DNA from 3 places in the Neorhizobium sp. T25_27 genome. Region 2 is predicted to be linked to each of the others. Evidence: predicted binding sites of a transcription regulator. Region 2 holds the regulator's gene; each other region holds the start of a gene.
What was found. Region 2 encodes PhoB, which activates phosphate uptake and scavenging genes when phosphate is short. Its sites were predicted from a motif close to TGTCATNNANCTGTCAT; they were not measured.

Region 1 (6,424 bases), on a different contig from region 2:
ATCGGCAACATGGGCCCGGAATACGGCGCGACCTGCGGCTTCTTCCCCGTAGACGGCGAAACCATCAACTACCTGACCATGTCCGGTCGCACGCTCGAGCGGATCGCACTGGTCGAGGCCTATTCCAAGGTCCAGGGCATGTGGCGCGAAGGCGACGGTTCCGACCTCGTCTTCACCGATACGCTGGAACTCGACCTTAACGACGTCGTGCCGTCGATGGCCGGCCCGAAGCGTCCGGAAGGTCGCATTTCGCTCGACAAGATCGCCTCCGGCTTCGCCGGTTCGCTCGACACCGAATACAAGAAGCCCGGCCAGCTCGACAATCGTTACCCTGTCGAAGGCACGGATTTCGATCTCGGCCATGGCGACGTGGCAATTGCCGCGATCACCTCCTGCACCAACACCTCCAATCCGTCGGTGCTGATCGCTGCCGGCCTTCTTGCCCGCAATGCTGTTGCCAAGGGCCTGAAGTCCAAGCCGTGGGTCAAGACTTCGCTTGCACCGGGATCCCAGGTCGTCGGCGAATACCTTGCCAAGTCCGGCCTGCAGGTCGATCTCGACAAGCTCGGCTTCAACCTGGTCGGCTTCGGCTGCACGACCTGCATCGGCAATTCCGGCCCGCTGCCGGCGCCGATCTCGAAGACGATCAACGACAAGGGCCTGATCGCCGCCGGCGTGCTCTCGGGCAACCGTAACTTCGAAGGCCGGATCTCTCCGGACGTCCAGGCGAACTACCTCGCTTCGCCACCGCTCGTCGTTGCCTATGCGCTCGCCGGTTCGGTCCAGAAGGACCTGACCTCCGAGCCGCTCGGCGAAGACCAGAACGGCAACCCGGTCTTCCTCAAGGACATCTGGCCGACCTCGAAGGAAGTCCAGGAATTCATCCTGAAATACGTCACCCGCGAACTCTACGAAACCAAATATGCGGACGTGTTCAAGGGCGACGAGAACTGGCAGGCGGTCAAGATTCCCCCGGGCCAGACCTATGCCTGGGACGACGATTCGACCTATGTGCAGAACCCGCCCTATTTCGTCGGCATGGGCAAGACAGGCTCGGGCCTCAAGAACATCAAGGGCGCCCGCGTCCTCGGTCTCTTCGGCGACAAGATCACCACCGACCACATCTCGCCGGCCGGTTCGATCAAGGCCGCTTCGCCGGCCGGTGCATACCTGACGGGTCATGGCGTCGGCGTTGCGGACTTCAACCAGTACGGCACGCGCCGCGGCAATCATGAAGTGATGATGCGCGGCACGTTCGCCAACATCCGCATCCGTAACTACATGCTCGGCCCGAACGGCAAGGAAGGTGGCTACACCTTCCACTATCCGTCCAAGGAAGAGATGTCGATCTACGACGCGGCCATGAAGTACAGGGAAGAGGGCGTTCCGCTGGTCATCTTCGCCGGCGTCGAATACGGCAACGGTTCGTCACGCGACTGGGCCGCGAAGGGCACCAACCTGCTCGGCGTCAAGGCGGTCATCGCCCAGTCCTTCGAGCGTATCCACCGCTCGAACCTGGTCGGCATGGGCGTCGTTCCTTTCGTCTTCGAAGAGGGCACGACCTGGGCCAGCCTCGACCTCAAGGGCGACGAGACCGTCGAGATCCTCGGTCTCGAAGGCGACATCAAGCCGCGCGAATGGAAGACCGCCAAGATCACCTACGGCGACGGCACGGTGAAGGAAATCAACATCCTCTGCCGCATCGATACGCTCGACGAGGTCATCTACATGAACAATGGCGGCATTCTGCAGACCGTTCTGCGCGACCTCGCCGCCTAAGCGACAACAGCCAATCATCCGCCGGAGCGAAACCTCCGGCGGATTTCCTTGCCCATAGCCGATGTCCGCACAACTGTCGCCGGCGTGACATCGTCCTCCCCAAGGTCCCGCGCCCTTGACCGTCGTCATCCTCATCGGAATGGCCGTCACCGTTTTCCTGACATCGCTGCTTTCGGGAATTTTCGGCATGGCGGGCGGGCTGATCCTGCTCTGGATGCTGCTTTTCCTCTTTCCCGTCAGTACCGCGATCGCCATTCATGGCGTCATCCAGATGGTCTCGAACGGGTCGCGTGCCTGGTTCTCGCGCGCCTATATCGACTACCGCATTCTCGGCATCCTGGGCCTGGGTCTGGTCATCTCAAGCATCATCCTGCTGATCGTCGACTATCAGCCGGACCTGATCGTCGTGTCGATCGCTATCGGGCTGATGCCGATCCTGGTCTGGATGCCGGTATCGAAGCTGCGGCTCGACGCCTCGAAGCCGCTGCATGCACTGGCCTGCGGACTGATCGCCGGCGCGTTGACGGTCGGCGTCGGCGTATCGGGGCCGACGATCGATATCTTCTTCATCCGCACGACGATGGACCGTCGCAAGGTGATCGCCACCAAGGCGGCCGTACAGGTGGCCTCGCATGCCACGAAGGTGGTGTTCTACTGGAATGCGGCCTCGGAACTGCCGACCACCGAATGGATTGCGGTGCTGGTCGCGGCGCCGATCGCGATCCTCGGGGCGCGGGCCGGCAACGACATATTGCAGAAGATGACCGACCAGAATTTCCGCGCCTGGACGCGCTGGATCGTCACCGGCGTGGGTGCCGTTTATTTTACTCAAGGCCTGCTCAAACTGATTTGACCTCGGCGCGTTTTTCGCCAAGTTTGGCACCCGACGAAACGCATTCGGAAACCGATCAAATATCCGGTCTTCACCCCTTCGTGACTTTCTCTTGAGGGCGCCCGGTGGTTACTTTCCGCCATCCCGTGCGTTAGGCCCTTGATCGCCGCGAGCAATCGTGGATAACAGTTACCCTGATAAAAAGGTCTGCCACCCATGCCCTTTCGTTTTCGCTCCGTACTCCTTGTTGCGGGCCTGTTTTATGCGGGCACTGCATTTGCAGGAGAGGTCAGGGCGCCGAAGGGCGTGATCGAACTTTTTACCTCCCAAGGCTGCTCCTCCTGCCCGCCGGCCGACGCCGCTTTGGGTGAGTTGGTGGCGCAGGGAGACATGGTCGTACTTTCCTACCACGTCGATTACTGGAACTATCTCGGCTGGACCGATACGCTGAGCTCCAGGGAAAATACCGAGCGGCAATACGGCTATGCCAAGACGCTGGGGCGGAGCGGCGTCTACACGCCGCAGGCCGTCATCAACGGCCGCGATCACGTCAAGGGCACCGACCTCACGATCATCAACGACAAGGTGAAGGCACTCGGCCAGGCCGGCAAGGGGCTCGACGTCCCGGTCACCGCGGCGATGCGTGGCGACGAAATCGAGATCGAAATCGGCGATGGCAAGGGGCAGGCGGACGTCGTCGTCGCCTATTTCACGAAACGCCAGCTGGTGGATGTCACCAAGGGTGAAAACAGCGGCAAGACGATGGAATATTGGCACGCCGTCTACGACGTGCAGTCGGTCGGCACCTGGAACGGCCAGAGCATGAAGCTGACCCTGCCCGGCAAGCTGATGGGGAAGTCGAAGAAGGATGGTTGCGCGATCTTGCTGCAGACTTCCGGCCAAGGCGGCGAGCCAGCGGCAATTCTTGGCGCCACCGTGCTGATGGCAGGCCGTAAAAAATACTGACCGCGCGTGCGGTCTCTGGCCTGCCGTATTGTGCGTGAAACTGTTGTTGGCGGCCCGATCCAATAACATTGGGGGGCTGGGGGTAAGGGTCAATGCACCAGACCGGGCCATATGGCGCTGAAAACGGCGCCAACCAACGATGCCAATCTCGCTTCGAAATCGGGCACTCTTTTGTTCGAAATGGGGCAAGAATAAAATCGTGCGGTTCGTTTCCCGCAGGATTGCCGGGGTTGATTTTTACGGCCTCTCGGGCACACTGTCACAACTCTGACATGACGATTTGGGAGTCTTGATGACAGATCAGCCGGATTTGCCGGGGAGCCAGAGACCCCGGGACGCAGCCGTTGTCGTCGATCTCAGTGAATATCGGCAGAACCGCGATCCCGCACCGGTCACCTTCCACCGGCGTGAACTCGATGCGATCTTGAGGATCTACGGCCGAATGGTCGGCGAGGGAGAGTGGAAGGACTACGCGATCGACCACCTCAAGGACCGGGCCGTATTCTCCGTCTTCAAACGCTCTGGCGAAAGCCCGCTCTTCCGAATCGAGAAGAACCCGAAGCTCGCCGGCAAGCAGGGCGCCTACTCCGTGATGAACACCCATGGCATGATCATGAAGCGCGGTCATGAGCTGCCGCAGGTGCTCAAGGTGTTCGACAAGGTGCTGAAGCTGATCGACTGAGGCGGCGCCCTATTCGGTAAACAGCGAGCCGGGATAGACGCCGGGATCCGGATCGGTTTCATTGCCTTCGCCGAGCGAGACCTGCATCAGCACCGTATCCTGCCACTTTCCGTGCTTGAAGCCGGTGCCCTTCAGGGTGCCCGTCAGTTCGAAGCCGAGGCCGCGATGGAGCGCCACGGAGGCGGGGCTTGCACCGCCGATCACGGCGACCATCTGGCGGAAACCGAGCGCCTCGCAGCGCACCAGCAGTTCCTTGAGCAGCGCCTTTCCGACGCCCTTGCCGCGCGCTTCCGGCGCCAGGTAGATCGAGTCCTCGACCAGCCAGCGATAGGCGGGACGGGTCCGGAAGGCCGAGGCGTAGGCATAACCGAGCAGGGTGCCATCTTCCTGTTCCGCTGCGATATAGGGGTAACCCTTGGTCCGGATCGCCTCGAAACGGGCCGTCATCTCCGCCTGGTCGGGGGGCAAGATCTCATAGCTTGCGGTGCCGTTCAGCACGCTGTCGCGATAGATCTCGGTGATGGCGGGAAGATCGGCGGGGGAGGCGTCGCGGAGATGGAATGTCATTGAGATTTCAGGCCGTTGAAAGGGATCGCCAAGCCTATGCCGAGGCGCGAGGCCGGGCAATAAAAAAGGCGGCCCGGAGGCCGCCTTTTCCTATTCGAATTCCTCAAGATCAGTTGTTCCGGTTGCCCAGGAACTGGAGGAGGAACGTGAAGAGGTTGATGAAGTCGAGGTAGAGGGTCAGAGCGCCCATGATGGCCTTGCGGCCAGCAACCGCGACGTCGTCGCCGTCAAAGTACATTTCCTTGATCTTCTGCGTATCGTAGGCGGTAAGGCCTGCGAAGATCAGCACGCCGATGGCGGAGATCGCGAAGCCGAGTGCGGAAGACGCCAGGAAGATGTTGACGATCGAGGCGATGATCAGGCCGAACAGGCCCATGATCAGGAACGAGCCCATGCCGGACAGGCTTCTCTTCGTCGTGTAGCCGTAAAGCGACAGGGCGCCGAAGGAGGCCGCCGTGATGAAGAACGTCTGCACGATGCTTTGCGACGTGTAGATGAGGAAGATCGACGACAGCGAAAGGCCCATCAGGGCCGCGTAGCCCCAGAAAGTGGCCTGTGCCGCGCCGACGCTCATCTTATGAACGCGGAAGCTCAGGAAGAACACCACCGCGAGCGGCGCGAGCATGACGACCCAACGAAGCGGCGAGCCGTAGATCGCAGCGCCGAGGCTGGTCAGCAGGATGCCGTTCGGAAGCCGGGCGACAGCTGCAGCCGCATCCGTCGTCGTTGCGAGGGCCGAGATACCATAGGCGGCGATACCGGTGATAGCCAAGCCGACAGCCATCAGGTTGTAGACCTTGAGCATGTAGGCGCGCAGGCCTTCATCGATCATCGCGCCGGACTGGGCGCGACCCTGCGCCGCCCGGGTCTGGTAGTTGTTAAAGTCAGCCATTGTTTCCTCTTTAAGCTCCGGAATTATTCACGGTGTCGGGCCCCCTTTTTTACGGACCCAGGCGCCGCTGCGGAGCTCCAGCAAGCCTGCGCATAAATATGATGCGAGATCGTTTCACATACAAGAGGTGTGACAAGCGAAAAACGCAAGCTATCGGGGCTCTTTAGCAACCTATGGGACGCTCTGACGGGAATTTGATCAGAGAGTTAACGGGAAATACTACCTGTGGGCGAATTAGAGCTCGCGCAGCACTGGCGCGGCCTTCTGCCCTAATATGCGCCATGTGCCGGCGAGGCCAATTCCGACGGTCAAAACCAGAGAAACGGCGAGCGTCAGCACTGCAATGTCGGGCAGGAAGACCGACTGAAGCCGCATGATCCGGCTGACCACGAACCATGCGGAGAGGCCGCCGGCGAGAAGCGCGAAGAGCGCCGTCGCCGTTCCGAGGATCATGTATTCGTAGCTGAAGGCGCGCATCAGCATGCTGCGCGTGCCGCCGAGCGTTTTCAGGATGACGGCGTCATGGGTACGGGCCCGGTTGCCGGCCGCCAGCGCACCGGCAAGCACCAGCACGGAGGCGATCAGCGCAACGGCGGCCGCGGCCCGGATCGCGGCCGCAAGCTGGCCGACGAGCTGGTCGACGATATCGATCGCGTCCTTGACCCGGACGCTGGTGATGGTCGGATAGGCGTTGGTGACCGCACGC
Region 2 (6,424 bases):
TACGGCAAGAGCGCGGCAGGTACCCTATCTCCCCCCTGGCGGGGGAGAATGGAATTTCAACATTTTAGCTTCAGCTAAGTGTTAGAAATTCCAAGAGAGGGGATCCAACGCCGACGCCCACAGCAAACCCGCCAGCTTCCATGGCTATGATCCGCCGGCGGCATGAGACGGTCAGGATAAAGGTGAGCCTCGAGGCCAATGGGGGCGTCAGAAATCGCCCAATGCGTATCCGGCGCCGCGCACGGTCCGGATCACGTTGTCGGACTTGCCGAGGCTGATGACTTTGCGGAGCCGGCCGATATGGACGTCGATGGCGCGTTCATCGACGGTCGTGTCGTCGCCCCACAGGGATGCCTTGAGCTCCGAGCGGGAATAAACCTTGCCCGGTGTCCGCATCAGGAATTCAAGAAGCTTGAACTCCTTAGGCCCGAGCTTGACCTCACGTTTCTGCCGGTGAACCCGGTGGGCCTCCCGGTCGAGCGTGAGATCGCCGACCTTGAGCATGTGGTCCAGGAGGGCGGGGTTGACGCGCCTCAGCAGGTTTTTCACACGGACAACGAGTTCGACCGGGGAAAATGGCTTCATGAGGCAATCGTCGGCGCCCGCCGCCAGCGCGATGAGGTGAAGGCCTTCGCCACCCGACGGCACAAGGAGGATGATCGGAAGGCGCGACAGGATAGGGTCGAGACGGACCTCCCGGCAGACCTCGAGACCTCGCACGCCCGGAAGATCCGAACTCATGACCAGGATATCCGGCGGAACGGCTTTCAGGCGATTTGAGATCTCGGCTCCACTTGCCAGCATCGATACGACGAAGCTGTCGGCCACGAGGGCTTTCTGCAATATCAGACGGAACGACTCGTCGTCGTCGACCAACAGGACCCGCGCGCTCATCTCGTGGCCACCAACTATGTTTCCATGGAGTATCCGGCACCGCGGACGGTGCGGATGACATCCTGCATGTTGGAGAAGTTGAGTGCCTTGCGAAGTCTTCCCACATGGACGTCGACGGTACGCTCGTCGACATAGATGTCGTGGCCCCAGACGCCGTCCAGAAGCTGCGAGCGGGAGAAGACCCGCCCTGGCGCTGCCATCAGGAATTCGAGCAGGCGGAATTCGGTCGGGCCCAGACGCACTTCGCGGCTCTTGCGGTGAACGCGATGGGTTTCCCGATCGAGTTCGATATCGCCGCAGCGGAGAACGCTGGAGAGCACCTCGGGACGGGCCCGGCGCAGCATGGCCTTGACGCGGGCCATCAGTTCCGGCGTCGAGAAGGGTTTTACCACATAGTCGTCGGCGCCGGTGGCGAGGCCGCGAACACGTTCGCTCTCCTCGCCGCGGGCCGTCAGCATGATGATCGGCAGGCGCTCCGTTTCCGGGCGCATGCGCAGCCGGCGGCAGAGTTCGATGCCGGAAACACCGGGCAGCATCCAGTCCAGGATCAGAAGGTCCGGTACCCGCTCCTGAAGCCGAATTTCGGCTTCGTCGCCCCGCAAAACGGTATCGACCTCATAACCCTCGGCTTCCAGATTGTAACGAAGAAGCACGCTCAGCGCTTCTTCGTCTTCTACGACAGCGATTTTCGGCAGCATTCTTGGCCTGCTCCGTCAGTTCTATTCAGTGATCGCGCCGAGCGTGTTCGACGAGTCGTCCTTCGGACGATCGCCTTCCGGCTGGGCGCCCGTCGTCATGTAGTAGATGGTTTCGGCGATGTTGGTGGCGTGGTCGCCGATACGCTCGATGTTCTTGGCGCAGAACAGGAGATGCGTGCAGGTGGTGATGTTGCGCGGATCCTCCATCATGTAGGTGAGGAGTTCGCGGAACAGCGAGGTGTACATCGCGTCGATTTCCTCGTCGCGGCTGCGGATCGCCTCGGCCTTTTCCGCCGAACGCGTCGCGTAGACGTCGAGGACGTCCTTGAGCTGCACGAGGGCGAGATCGGAGAGATGTTCGAGGCCGCGGGCGAGTTTGCGCGGAACGCCGGTGCCCTGAACCGCGATAACGCGCTTGGCGGTGTTCTTGCCAAGGTCGCCGACGCGCTCGAGATCGGAGGCGATGCGCAGCGAACCGACGATCTCGCGAAGGTCGGCCGCAACCGGCTGGCGGCGGGCGATCGTGATGATCGCCTTGTCGCCGATCTCGCGCTCGGCGTGATCGAGGATCACGTCGTCGGAGATGACCTTCTGCGCGAGTGCGGCGTCGGAATTGACCAGCGCGCGCACAGCGTCCGAGCACATCTGCTCGGCGAGGCCACCCATCTCGGAAATGCGGCGGCTCAGGTATTTCAGTTCGTCGTCGTAAGCCGACAGGATATGGGTCGATGCCATCTTCTAGTCCTCAAAATTGATTTTCAGGCGGCACAATCGGCTGGATCAGCCGAAGCGGCCCATGATGTAATCCTGGGTGCGCTGATCGTCGGGATTGGTGAACATCTTGTCGGTGTCGTTCTCCTCGACGAGCTGGCCGAGATGGAACATGGCGGTGCGCTGCGACACGCGGGCAGCCTGCTGCATCGAGTGCGTCACGATGACGATCGTGTAGTTGGCACGCAGCTCATGGATGAGTTCTTCAACCTTGGCGGTCGCGATCGGGTCGAGAGCCGAACAGGGTTCGTCCATGAGGATGACTTCCGGCGACACGGCGATCGCACGGGCGATGCACAGACGCTGCTGCTGGCCGCCGGAGAGGCCCGTGCCGGATTCGTGCAGGCGATCCTTGACTTCGCCCCAGAGGCCGGCGCGCTGCAGGCTCGCCTCGACGATCTGGTCCATGTCGGCCTTGTTCTTGGAAAGGCCGTGGATGCGCGGACCGTAGGAAATGTTCTCGTAGATGGTCTTCGGGAACGGGTTCGGCTTCTGGAACACCATGCCGACGCGGGCGCGAAGTTCCACGACGTCGATGTTATTGTCGTAGATATCGTCCGTGTCGAGGGTGATCTTGCCGGTGACGCGGCAATTCTCGATCGTGTCGTTCATGCGGTTGAGGCAGCGCAGGAAGGTGGACTTGCCGCAGCCGGAAGGACCGATGAGAGCCGTCACAGTGTTTTCGCGGACGTTGAGGTTCACGTCGAAAAGCGCACGCTTTTCGCCGTAGTAAACCGAAACGTCCTTGCCGATCATCTTGTGGGAAGCATCGCTCATCTTTTGGTCCAGCGCCTTTTCTACTGCCGATTCTGACATCATATTCATTGTCATACTCCTTCTACCAGCGCCGCTCGAAGCGACGCCGCAAGAGAATTGCGCCAACATTCATCAGGATGAGGAACAGGAGCAGGATGATGATTGCTCCCGAGGTACGCTCGACGAACGCGCGCTCCGCTTCGTTCGCCCACATGTAGATCTGGACCGGCAGCGCCGTCGACGGGTCGAGCGGCGTGGTCGGATAGTTGGCGACGAAGGCCACCATGCCGATCAGCAGCAGCGGCGCGGTTTCGCCGAGTGCGTGGGCCAGGCCGATGATGGTGCCCGTCAGGATGCCCGGCATGGCAAGCGGCAGGACATGGTGGAAGATCGTCTGCATCTTCGATGCGCCGAGCCCGAGGGCGGCCGCCCGGATCGATGGCGGCACGGCCTTCAGTGCCGCGCGGGTCGCGATGATGATCGTCGGCAGCGTCATGAGGGTGAGCACCAGACCGCCGACGAAGGAGGCGGAACGCGGCAGGCCCATGAAGTTGACGAAGACCGCCAGACCGAGAAGACCGTAGACGATCGAGGGAACGGCCGCGAGATTGTTGATATTCACCTCGATCAGGTCGGTGAACTTGTTCTTCGGGGCGAACTCCTCGAGATAGATCGAGGCGGCGACGCCGATCGGCAGCGCCAGGACAAGCACGATCAGCATCATGTAGAACGAGCCGATGAGCGCGACGCCGACGCCAGCCGCTTCCGGACGGCTCGATGCGCCGTTGACGAAAATGCCGCTGTTGAAATGCTTGGCAAGCGCTCCGCTGTCGGAGAGCTGGGTCATCCAGCCGAGCTGCTGGTCGTTGATCTTGCGGTTCTCCTGGCCGACGTTGAGGTCGATCTGGCCCTTGTAGGCCGAGTCGATATCGCCGGAAGCGAGCAGTCTTACCGTCTGCGTCGTGCCGATGATCGCCGGATTGGCGACCACCAGGTCACGCAGCTGAACGCGGACGCCATCCGACAGCATCTGGCTGACTGCGCGGGCTGCGACACGGTCGTCCACGCTGACATTGAGCAGCTTGGCGAGCGCATTGCGGGCGACGACCGGATAGTTCGCCGTCATCAGCTTCTGCGGGTTGGTGGCGCGTTCGTTCTGCGGGTCGATGATCTGCTGCGAAAACTCGACCGGCATGGTGATCATGGTCTGCTGGAAGGCGGTGTATCCCTTGGAGACCACCGACCACAGGAGAAGCATCAGGAAGATGATGCCGAAGGAAAGCGCGGCGATGCCATAGGCTCGGAAGCGACGCTCGGCGGCGTAACGGCGCTTGATGCCGATATCGCGACGGACGGACTTGGCCTTGGGGATGCCGGCGGCGGGAGAAACCACATCGGTCATTCGTACTGCTCCCGGTATTTGCGCACGATATAGAGCGCGTAGATGTTGAGGCAAAGCGTGATGGCGAACAGCGTGATGCCCAGCGCGAAGGCAACCAGGGTCTGCGGCGAGGTAAACTCAAGGTCACCCGTCAGCTGGTTGACGATCTTCACGGTCACGGTCGTCATCGGCTCGAACGGATTGATCTGCAGGCGGGCGGCGACACCGGCCGCAAGCACGACGATCATGGTTTCGCCGACGGCGCGCGAGGCGGTCATCAGGAGCGCGCCGACGATGCCCGGCAGAGCGGCGGGCAGGACGACCTTCTTGATGGTTTCCGAACGGGTGGCGCCGAGACCGAGCGAACCGTCACGCAGGGCCCGCGGCACTGCCGTGATGATATCGTCCGACAGCGAGGAGACGTAGGGGATCAGCATGATGCCCATGACGAAACCGGCCGTCAGAACGCTCTGTGCCTGGATGAAGTTGGCATAGTCGCCGGTGACAAGGCCGTTCAGCTGCGAGGAAATGTCGCGAAGGAACGGACCGACCGTCGTCAATGCGAAGAAGCCGTAGACAATGGTCGGAATGCCGGCGAGCACTTCGAGCAGCGGCTTGGCAACCGAGCGGACCTTCGGCGACGCGTATTCCGACATGTAGATTGCCGAAAAGAGGCCGATCGGAACCGCGAAGAGCATCGCGACGAAACCGATATAGAGCGTGCCGAGCAGCAGCGGAATGAGGCCGAACTGACCTTCGGAGCCACCCGAACCCGCAGCCGCAAAACGCGGATCCCATACCGTGCCAAAGAAGAATTCCCAGGCAGGAATGGCGGTGAAGAAGTGGGCCGCTTCCGTCAGCATCGATGCGACGATGCCGACCGTGGTCAGAATAGCGATCGAAGAAGCGACGACGAGGCTGCCGAGGATCACTTTTTCCACCCGATTGCGGGCACGGAAGCGCGGCGCGATCTGGCGGTAAGCAAAGAGAGCGCCGCCGATGGAAGCCCCCAGAACGAGGATCGTCATGAGGATACGGCTGACGAAGGTCATCCTGTTCAGTTCGGCAGCGGCCTTGACCATGAAGGGCTGCGGATCACCCGCAAGCGGAACGCCCTTGGCGCCAAGCGCAGCACGAAGCTCCACCGGATTATTCTCGATGCGGGCGATCTCGTCGCCGGTCAGTGCGTTCATGCCGCGGGCGATCGAGGTGATCATGCCGTAGCTCAGGCCTTGCTCGGCCTGCGATTGGGTTTTCACCTCCTCGGGAAACGCGCCGCGCACCGAGGAACTGATAAACATGGGGCTGGCGACCAGCCAGACAAAAAGAATGACGACGGCCGGCAGGATCGCCCAGACGGCGACAAAAGAACCGTAATATCCAGGCCGCGAATGAAGTTTGGAGGAAATTCCTCCGACCAGTGCCATTGCATACCGGGCACCGGCGACGTAACCGGCTATGCCGATTATCGCCAAAATCAACAATATTAGTGATGTGTTCATCATAATCCCCCGGCGTACCGCCTTCGGCGGCAACCCATCACCGCCCAGCTCCGTTCATCGGAACCGATCGCATCGCCGTCGCGCCTCGCGCAACACCATCGCCACAAAACCGACGATTCCCCACCAAGGCAAAAGCCCTCGGTCGGAGAGAAAACGGCGCCGCTTCAAAAGCGGCGCCGGTCTTTCAATTACATGGTCTTGCCAGCGGCAAAGTCCTTGCGGAGCTGCACGCGCTGCGCTTCCGGAGCGGCAACGAGGCCGTACTCGACGAGCGGCGAGTCAGGACCGATCATGTCATCAGAGGTGAAGAACTCGACGTATTCCTTGAGGCCCGGAACAACACCCAGGTGAGCCTTCTTGACGTAGAAGAACAGCGGGCGGGAGACGGGATAGGTACCGTCAGCAATCACAGCCGCGGTCGG
Region 3 (6,424 bases), on a different contig from region 2:
GGCCGGTGCCTTTCCCAGCGCTCAGGCAGGCCCCAGCGCTCCGGCAGGCCATTGCCGGCCAGAAACGTGTGGCCACATTCCAGCCGACCGTCGGTGCGGCAATAAAAGTGATCGCCAAACTTTTGCGAATAGGGCATATCGCCGTCATGCCAGTCCAAGGTCTGGCTTTCGGTCACACGAATTTCAGGATCACGGTCGCTCATGGGACATGCGGATAATCCTGCCGGCTTCGGCGGTCAATCTCATGCTCTCCCACCCTCCGCCGATCTCGTCATCCTCGGCGGCGGCATCATGGGCCTCTGGGCGGCGGTCAAGGCCGAGCGGCTCGGTATCAATACCCTGCTTGTCGATGCTGGCCCGCTGGGGCAGGCGGCGAGCGGCGGGCTGCTCGGCGCCCTGATGCCGCACATGCCGGACAAGTGGAACGACAAGAAACAGTTCCAGTTCGATGCACTTCTATCGCTGGAAGACGAGATCAGCGAGCTCGAAGCCGAGACCGGCGTCGTCTGCGGCTACCGCCGCTCCGGCCGGCTGATCCCGCTGCCGAAGCCGCACTTACGGAAGATCGCGCTCGGGCACTCGGCCGATGCGGAAGCCTGCTGGCGGCGCGGCGACCGCCGTTTCCATTGGCATGTGCTCGACCGCCCGCCGCAAAAAGGATGGCCGGATGCCTCCTTCGCGGGTGCCGGACTGGTGCATGACACGTTTGCCGCCCGGGTTTCGCCGCGCGGCCTCGTCTCGGCGCTCGTCGCTTATCTGCGGACGGCCAGCAATGTGCAGATCGTGGAAGGCATCGAAGCGGAGGCGATCGATCCAGTCGCGAATAGGATTATATTCCGTGGCGGCGAAAGCGTCGCCTTCGGTCACTGCATCGTCTCGGCCGGCTACCGGTCCTTCCCCCTGCTTCAGGGCATCTCGCCGCCGCTGAACCATGCGATCGGCCAAGCGGTCAAAGGGCAGGCAGCGCTCCTCAAGGCCGATATCGACCCCGCCTTGCCGGTGATCTTCCTGAACGGCCTTTATGTGGTCGCCCATGAGGGCGGTCACGTCGCGGTCGGCAGCACCAGCGAGGATGTATTCGGCGACCCGTCCTCGACCGATTCCCAGCTGGACGAGCTGATCGCGCGCGCCCGGGCGCTGGTGCCGGCCTTGGCCCAGGCCCCGGTCGTTGAACGCTGGGCGGGATTGCGGCCGAAGGCGATCGACCGCGATCCAATGGTCGGCGCACACCCCGATCACGCCCGAGTGATCGCGCTCACGGGTGGTTTCAAGGTGAGCTTCGGTATCGCGCACAGGTTGGCCGATGCTGCCCTCAACGCCCTGAACGGCCGGGAAATGCGGCTTCCGGCGTCGTTCACGCTCGCCAATCACCTTGCCGTCGCCTCGCGTTAAACGCGAACTTTCGCTCCTTCGCGTCGTTATTCTGTCACGCAAATCACTTAACCCCCACGCAGGGATTGTTGAGCAATGCGTAAAACACGGGGTTGCTGAAAAGGACGTTCAGAAGGTGACGCATGCGCTATGCCATTCATTTCACGCCTCCGGCGCATGATCCGCTGACGCTTGCCGCGGCCCAGTGGCTCGGTCGCAATGCCTTTTCGGGCGAGGCGATGGAGCCGCCGGCGATCCGCGGCATCGGCATCCACGACATCGCCTTCAATACCGCGCTGCCGCGTCGCTACGGTTTCCATGCGACGCTGAAGGCGCCGTTCCGGCTGGCACCCGACTGCACCGAGCCGATGCTGCTGCGCCATCTGATGCGCTTTGCCGGCACCCACAGCCCGTTCGAACTGCCGAAGCTCGAAGTCGTCCGGCTCGGCAATTTCTTCGGCCTCGCGCCGGTCGTCCCGTGCGATACCGCCCGGTTCCTCGCCGCTTCCGTCGTCCAGGAGTTTGACAATTTCCGCACGCCGCTGTCGGAAGCCGAGCTGGAGCGCAGCGATTCAGGCGATCTCTCGGCGCCGCAATTCGCCAACCTGTATCGCTGGGGCCACCCTTACGTGATGGACGAATTTCGTTTCCACATGACCCTGACCGGCCCGCTGTCGCCGGTCGAGATGCCGCGTTTCGAAATTGCGCTGCGCGATTATTTCGAGCCCTATCTGAAAAAGCCGGTCGAGATCGCCAACCTGGCGCTGTTCATCGAGGAGGAGCCCGGCGCGCCCTTCCAGGTGCATTCGCTGCACCCGATGGGACGAGTGGCGGCGCGCAAGATCGCCTGAGATTTTGGGTGCCGGCGGCGCACTTTTGTTCAAGAGCGACCGCGCTCTCATCTGCTATATTCTCCCCATGGAGAATATCTCGCAGGAACAGGCCACCGACCACATGCCGCTGATGCCGGCAGAGGTGACCCGTTTCTGGCGCGACGATCGCTTCGGCGGCATGGAATGCCTGCGCGCGACGTTTCTCACCCACGAATTTGCGCCGCATGCGCATGATACGTTCAGCATCGGTGCGATCGAGCAGGGCATGCAGGTCTGCACCATCAAGGGCAGTCGCGAAAGCGCCGGGCCGGGCGGGCTCTACCTGATCAATCCGGGCGAGACACATGACGGGGCGCCGCGGGGTGGCGGTTATCGCTACCGGATGATCTATCCGGATGTCGCACTGCTGCGCGAGATACTCGAAGACGTCACCGGCAAACCCTTCCGGGGCACGCCCGCCTTCGGCATCCAGCTCCTCCACGACCAGGCGCTCGCCGACGCTTTCCACGAGGCGCACCGGACGCTGGAGGAGGGTTCAGGCGCGCTCGAAGCCAGCCAAGCGATGTTCCTGGTGCTCGACGCAATGTTCCGTCGCCACGGCAGTTCGATCATCGTGCCGGCCGATTCGACCGAGCGCACCGCCGTGCGCCAGGCCCGCGACTACCTCACCGAGCATTTTGCGTCCGATGTCGGGCTGGAGGAACTCGCGACCGTCGCGGGTCTCAGCCGCGCCCACCTCATCCGCGCGTTCCGCAAGGAATTCCACATCACCCCGCATTCCTTCCTGACCGATATCCGCATCCGTGCGGCCCGCAAGCGGTTGAGGGAAGGCGGCCAGCCGGCCGAGATCGCGCTCGAATGCGGTTTTGCCGACCAGGCCCATTTCACCCGCCACTTCAAGGCCCGCACCGGGCTGACGCCGGGGCAATACCGGGCTCGCTGATCACTTTCGTTCAAGACGGTAGATGTCGGTCGCCTTAATCCTCCCCTCATCCGCCTGCCGGCACCTTCTCCCCGAGGGGAGAAGGTATATGCCGCAGCGTCTCGAATCCTCCTCTCCTCCCTCGGGGAGAGGGTGGCCGAGCGAAGCGGAGGCCGGGTGAGGGAGCGACGTGCTCTGACGTTAGATCAAGGTTGTTGGATGAACGACGATACGAAACTGCAAGACTTCCTCAGCGGCATGCGGGCAATCTCGCCGCTGATCGCCGCGGTCATCCCGATCGGCCTCGTCTTCGGGGCGGTGGCGGCGACTAAAGGCCTGTCGCCGGCGGAAGCCGGCCTGATGAGCGCGCTCGTCTTTGCAGGCGGTTCGCAATTCGTGGCGATGGATATCTGGACCCATCCGGCCTCCTGGACGGGTATCGGTTTTGCAGCCCTTCTGGTCAACATTCGCCACGTGCTGATGAGCGCCTCGCTCGGCACAAGGATGGAGGCTTTCAGCCAGCCGGCGCGCTATCTCTCGATGCTGTTCCTCGCCGACGAAATCTGGGCGATGGCGGAGTTCCGGGCCAAGGTGGCGCGGCTGACGCCCGCCTGGTTCGCCGGCCTCGCCATGCCCTTCTATCTCGCCTGGGTGCTCTCGGGGTTGGCTGGTGCCGCGCTCGGTGCCTTTCTCGGCGACCCGGTGGTGCTCGGGCTCGACTTCGCCTTCCCGGCCGTCTTCATCGTGCTGGTCATGGGCTTCTGGAAGGGACCGGAAACCGGCGCCGTGCTGCTGGCGAGCGGTGCCGCCGCCGTCGCCACCCAACATTTCGTGCCGGGCGTCTGGTATATCGCCGCAGGTGCCATCGCCGGCCTTGCCGCCGCCTTGGTGACCGGCAAATCCCGGGATATCGAGGTGACGCCATGACTGTCGATCTCGCCACGCTCATTGCCATCCTCACCATGGCGGCCGCGACCGCGCTCACCCGGTTGAGCGGCCTCGTGCTCATCCGCCACGTTTCCCTTGAAGGCAGCCGCCGCAAGGCGATCGAATCGATTCCGCCCGCCGTGCTGATGGCCGTCGTCGCGCCGACTGCGTTTGCTACCGGGATCGCTGAAACCTTGGCCTGCGCGGTGACTGCTTTTGCGGCACTTCGGCTGCCGATGCTCGTTTCCGTGGCACTCGGGGTCGCCTCGGTCGCGATCCTTCGGGCGCTCGGCCTCTAAGCGTCGTTTCCATCTCGACATGGCCGGAAAGGGTGCGCTACCGTCCGGCCTCATTCGTCGAAGGTGACCCATGCAGGCAAAAGACTATCCGCGCGAACTCGTCGGCTACGGCCGTTCCACCCCTGATCCGAAATGGCCGGGCGGCGCCCATGTCGCGGTCCAGTTCGTGATCAATTATGAGGAGGGTGGCGAGAGCTCGATCATGGACGGCGATCCGGCCTCGGAAAACCTGCTGTCGGAAATCGTCGGCGCTGCCCCCTGGCCAGGCCAGCGCAACCTCAACATGGAATCGATCTACGAATACGGCTCGCGTGCAGGCTTCTGGCGGCTGTTTCGGATGTTTACCGAACTCAAGGTGCAGACCACCGTCTACGGCGTGACGCTCGCCATGGCCCGCAACCCGGAAGCGGTCGCCGCCATGAAGGAAGCCGGCTGGGAAGTCGCCAGCCACGGCTACCGCTGGCTGGAATACAAGGATTTCCCGGAGGCAAAGGAGCGCGAACACATCCTCGAAGCCGTGCGCCTGCATACCGAACTCGTCGGCGAGCGGCCCTACGGCATGTACCAGGGCAAGCCCTCCGACAACACGCTGAAACTGGTCATGGAAGAGGGCGGTTTTCTCTATTCCTCCGACAGTTATGCGGACGATCTGCCCTATTGGGTACCCGGTCTTGACCGGCAACCGTTCCTAATCATCCCCTATACGCTGGAGACCAACGACATGCGGTTTGCGACGCCGCAGGGGTTCAACACCGGCGACCAGTTCTTCACCTACCTGAAGGACGCCTTCGACGTGCTTTATCAGGAGGGCAGGGAAGGCGTGCCGAAGATGATGTCGGTCGGCCTCCATTGCCGCCTCGTCGGGCGGCCCGGCCGCGCCGCCGCGTTGAAGCGTTTCATCGAATATGTGCTCAGCCACGACAAGGTCTGGATCCCGCAGCGCATCGAGATCGCCAGGCACTGGCATGAGCATCACAAGCCGGCTGGCGCCCTATGACCGCCCGCGGCGATTTCATCCAGATGTTCGGCGGCGTGTTCGAGCATTCGCCCTTCATCGCCGAACGCGCCTACGACGCCGGCCTGATGCTGGTGCCGCTGACGTCCAAGAGCGTGCATGACGCGCTCACCTCGATCTTCCGGCGGGCAAGCCGCGAGGAACGCCTCGGCGTGCTGCGCGCCCATCCCGACCTTGCGGGCAAGCTGGCGATCGCCGGCGAACTGACCGAGGACAGCAAGAAGGAACAGGAAGGCGCGGGGCTCGATCGGTTGAGCGCCGAGGAACACGCCCGCTTCACAGAGCTCAACGCCGCCTACATGGAAAAATTCGGCTTCCCCTTCATCATCGCGGTCAAGGGGCTCACCAAGGACGACATTCTGGCCGCCTTCGAGAAGCGCATCCACAACACGGCCGAAGAGGAATTCGATACCGCCACCGCCCAGGTGGAAAAGATCGCGCTCCTGCGTCTGCAATCGCTGCTTCCGGGACATTGAGGTCTTGGACGCTTCTTTCCCCGATCCCTTCCGTCGCTTATATTGGCGATATCAGGAGTGACGCCGCCATGAGACCGTCGGAAGTGCTGGAGAAGAACCGGGAGGCTATACGCGAAGCGGCAACACGCTTCAACGCGGCGAACCCGCGTGTCTTCGGCTCCGTTGCGCGCGGCGAGGACGGACCGGACAGCGATATCGACATTCTTGTCGATGCGCTCCCCGGCACCACCCTGTTCGATCTCGGCGGGCTGCAGGACACGCTCGAAACGCTGCTTCAGGTCAAGGTCGATCTCGTCACGTCCGGGGGCATCCGCAACTCGATGCGCGACCGGATACTGTCGGAAGCGGCTCCCATATGAGTGCTGACCGCCTGAGGGAATATCTCGACCAGATGCATTCCGCAGCACTTCAAGCCTGCGACTTCGTGGCGGGGATGGAGCAGGAGAGGTTTCTCGGCGACATTCGCACGCAGATGGCGGTTGGCATGGCGTTGATCCTGATCGGCGAGAGTGCCGCGAGGATCATGACGCATCATCCCGACTTCCCCGTCGATCATCCGGAAATTCCGTGGTCGAAAATGA

Region 1: C5J24_RS30340 (DUF2794 domain-containing protein) is a predicted target of PhoB. The motif match lies at 3,835-3,851, and genes of this name have one in related genera.
Region 3: C5J24_RS00925 (DUF1045 domain-containing protein) is a predicted target of PhoB. The motif match lies at 1,414-1,430, and genes of this name have one in related genera.

The regions. Positions count from the first base shown of each region.
Region 1 covers NZ_PVBJ01000019.1:1,869-8,292, forward strand. The annotation lists gene acnA (aconitate hydratase AcnA) at 1-1,779, shown strand, start outside; gene C5J24_RS30330 (sulfite exporter TauE/SafE family protein) at 1,895-2,632, shown strand; gene C5J24_RS30335 (thioredoxin family protein) at 2,828-3,577, shown strand; gene C5J24_RS30340 (DUF2794 domain-containing protein) at 3,870-4,259, shown strand; gene C5J24_RS30345 (GNAT family N-acetyltransferase) at 4,269-4,826, opposite strand; gene C5J24_RS30350 (Bax inhibitor-1/YccA family protein) at 4,936-5,718, opposite strand; gene C5J24_RS30355 (ABC transporter permease) at 5,953-6,424, opposite strand, start outside.
Region 2 covers NZ_PVBJ01000005.1:208,016-214,439, forward strand. The annotation lists gene C5J24_RS16660 (winged helix-turn-helix domain-containing protein) at 208-894, opposite strand; gene phoB (phosphate regulon transcriptional regulator PhoB) at 909-1,592, opposite strand; gene phoU (phosphate signaling complex protein PhoU) at 1,614-2,327, opposite strand; gene pstB (phosphate ABC transporter ATP-binding protein PstB) at 2,373-3,188, opposite strand; gene pstA (phosphate ABC transporter permease PstA) at 3,202-4,521, opposite strand; gene pstC (phosphate ABC transporter permease subunit PstC) at 4,518-6,002, opposite strand; gene C5J24_RS16690 (substrate-binding domain-containing protein) at 6,191-6,424, opposite strand, start outside.
Region 3 covers NZ_PVBJ01000001.1:175,309-181,732, forward strand. The annotation lists gene mnmD (tRNA (5-methylaminomethyl-2-thiouridine)(34)-methyltransferase MnmD) at 1-203, opposite strand, end outside; gene C5J24_RS00920 (FAD-binding oxidoreductase) at 202-1,392, shown strand; gene C5J24_RS00925 (DUF1045 domain-containing protein) at 1,515-2,222, shown strand; gene C5J24_RS00930 (AraC family transcriptional regulator) at 2,290-3,147, shown strand; gene C5J24_RS00935 (AzlC family ABC transporter permease) at 3,346-4,053, shown strand; gene C5J24_RS00940 (AzlD family protein) at 4,050-4,352, shown strand; gene puuE (allantoinase PuuE) at 4,423-5,349, shown strand; gene uraD (2-oxo-4-hydroxy-4-carboxy-5-ureidoimidazoline decarboxylase) at 5,346-5,843, shown strand; gene C5J24_RS00955 (nucleotidyltransferase family protein) at 5,912-6,202, shown strand; gene C5J24_RS00960 (DUF86 domain-containing protein) at 6,199-6,424, shown strand, end outside.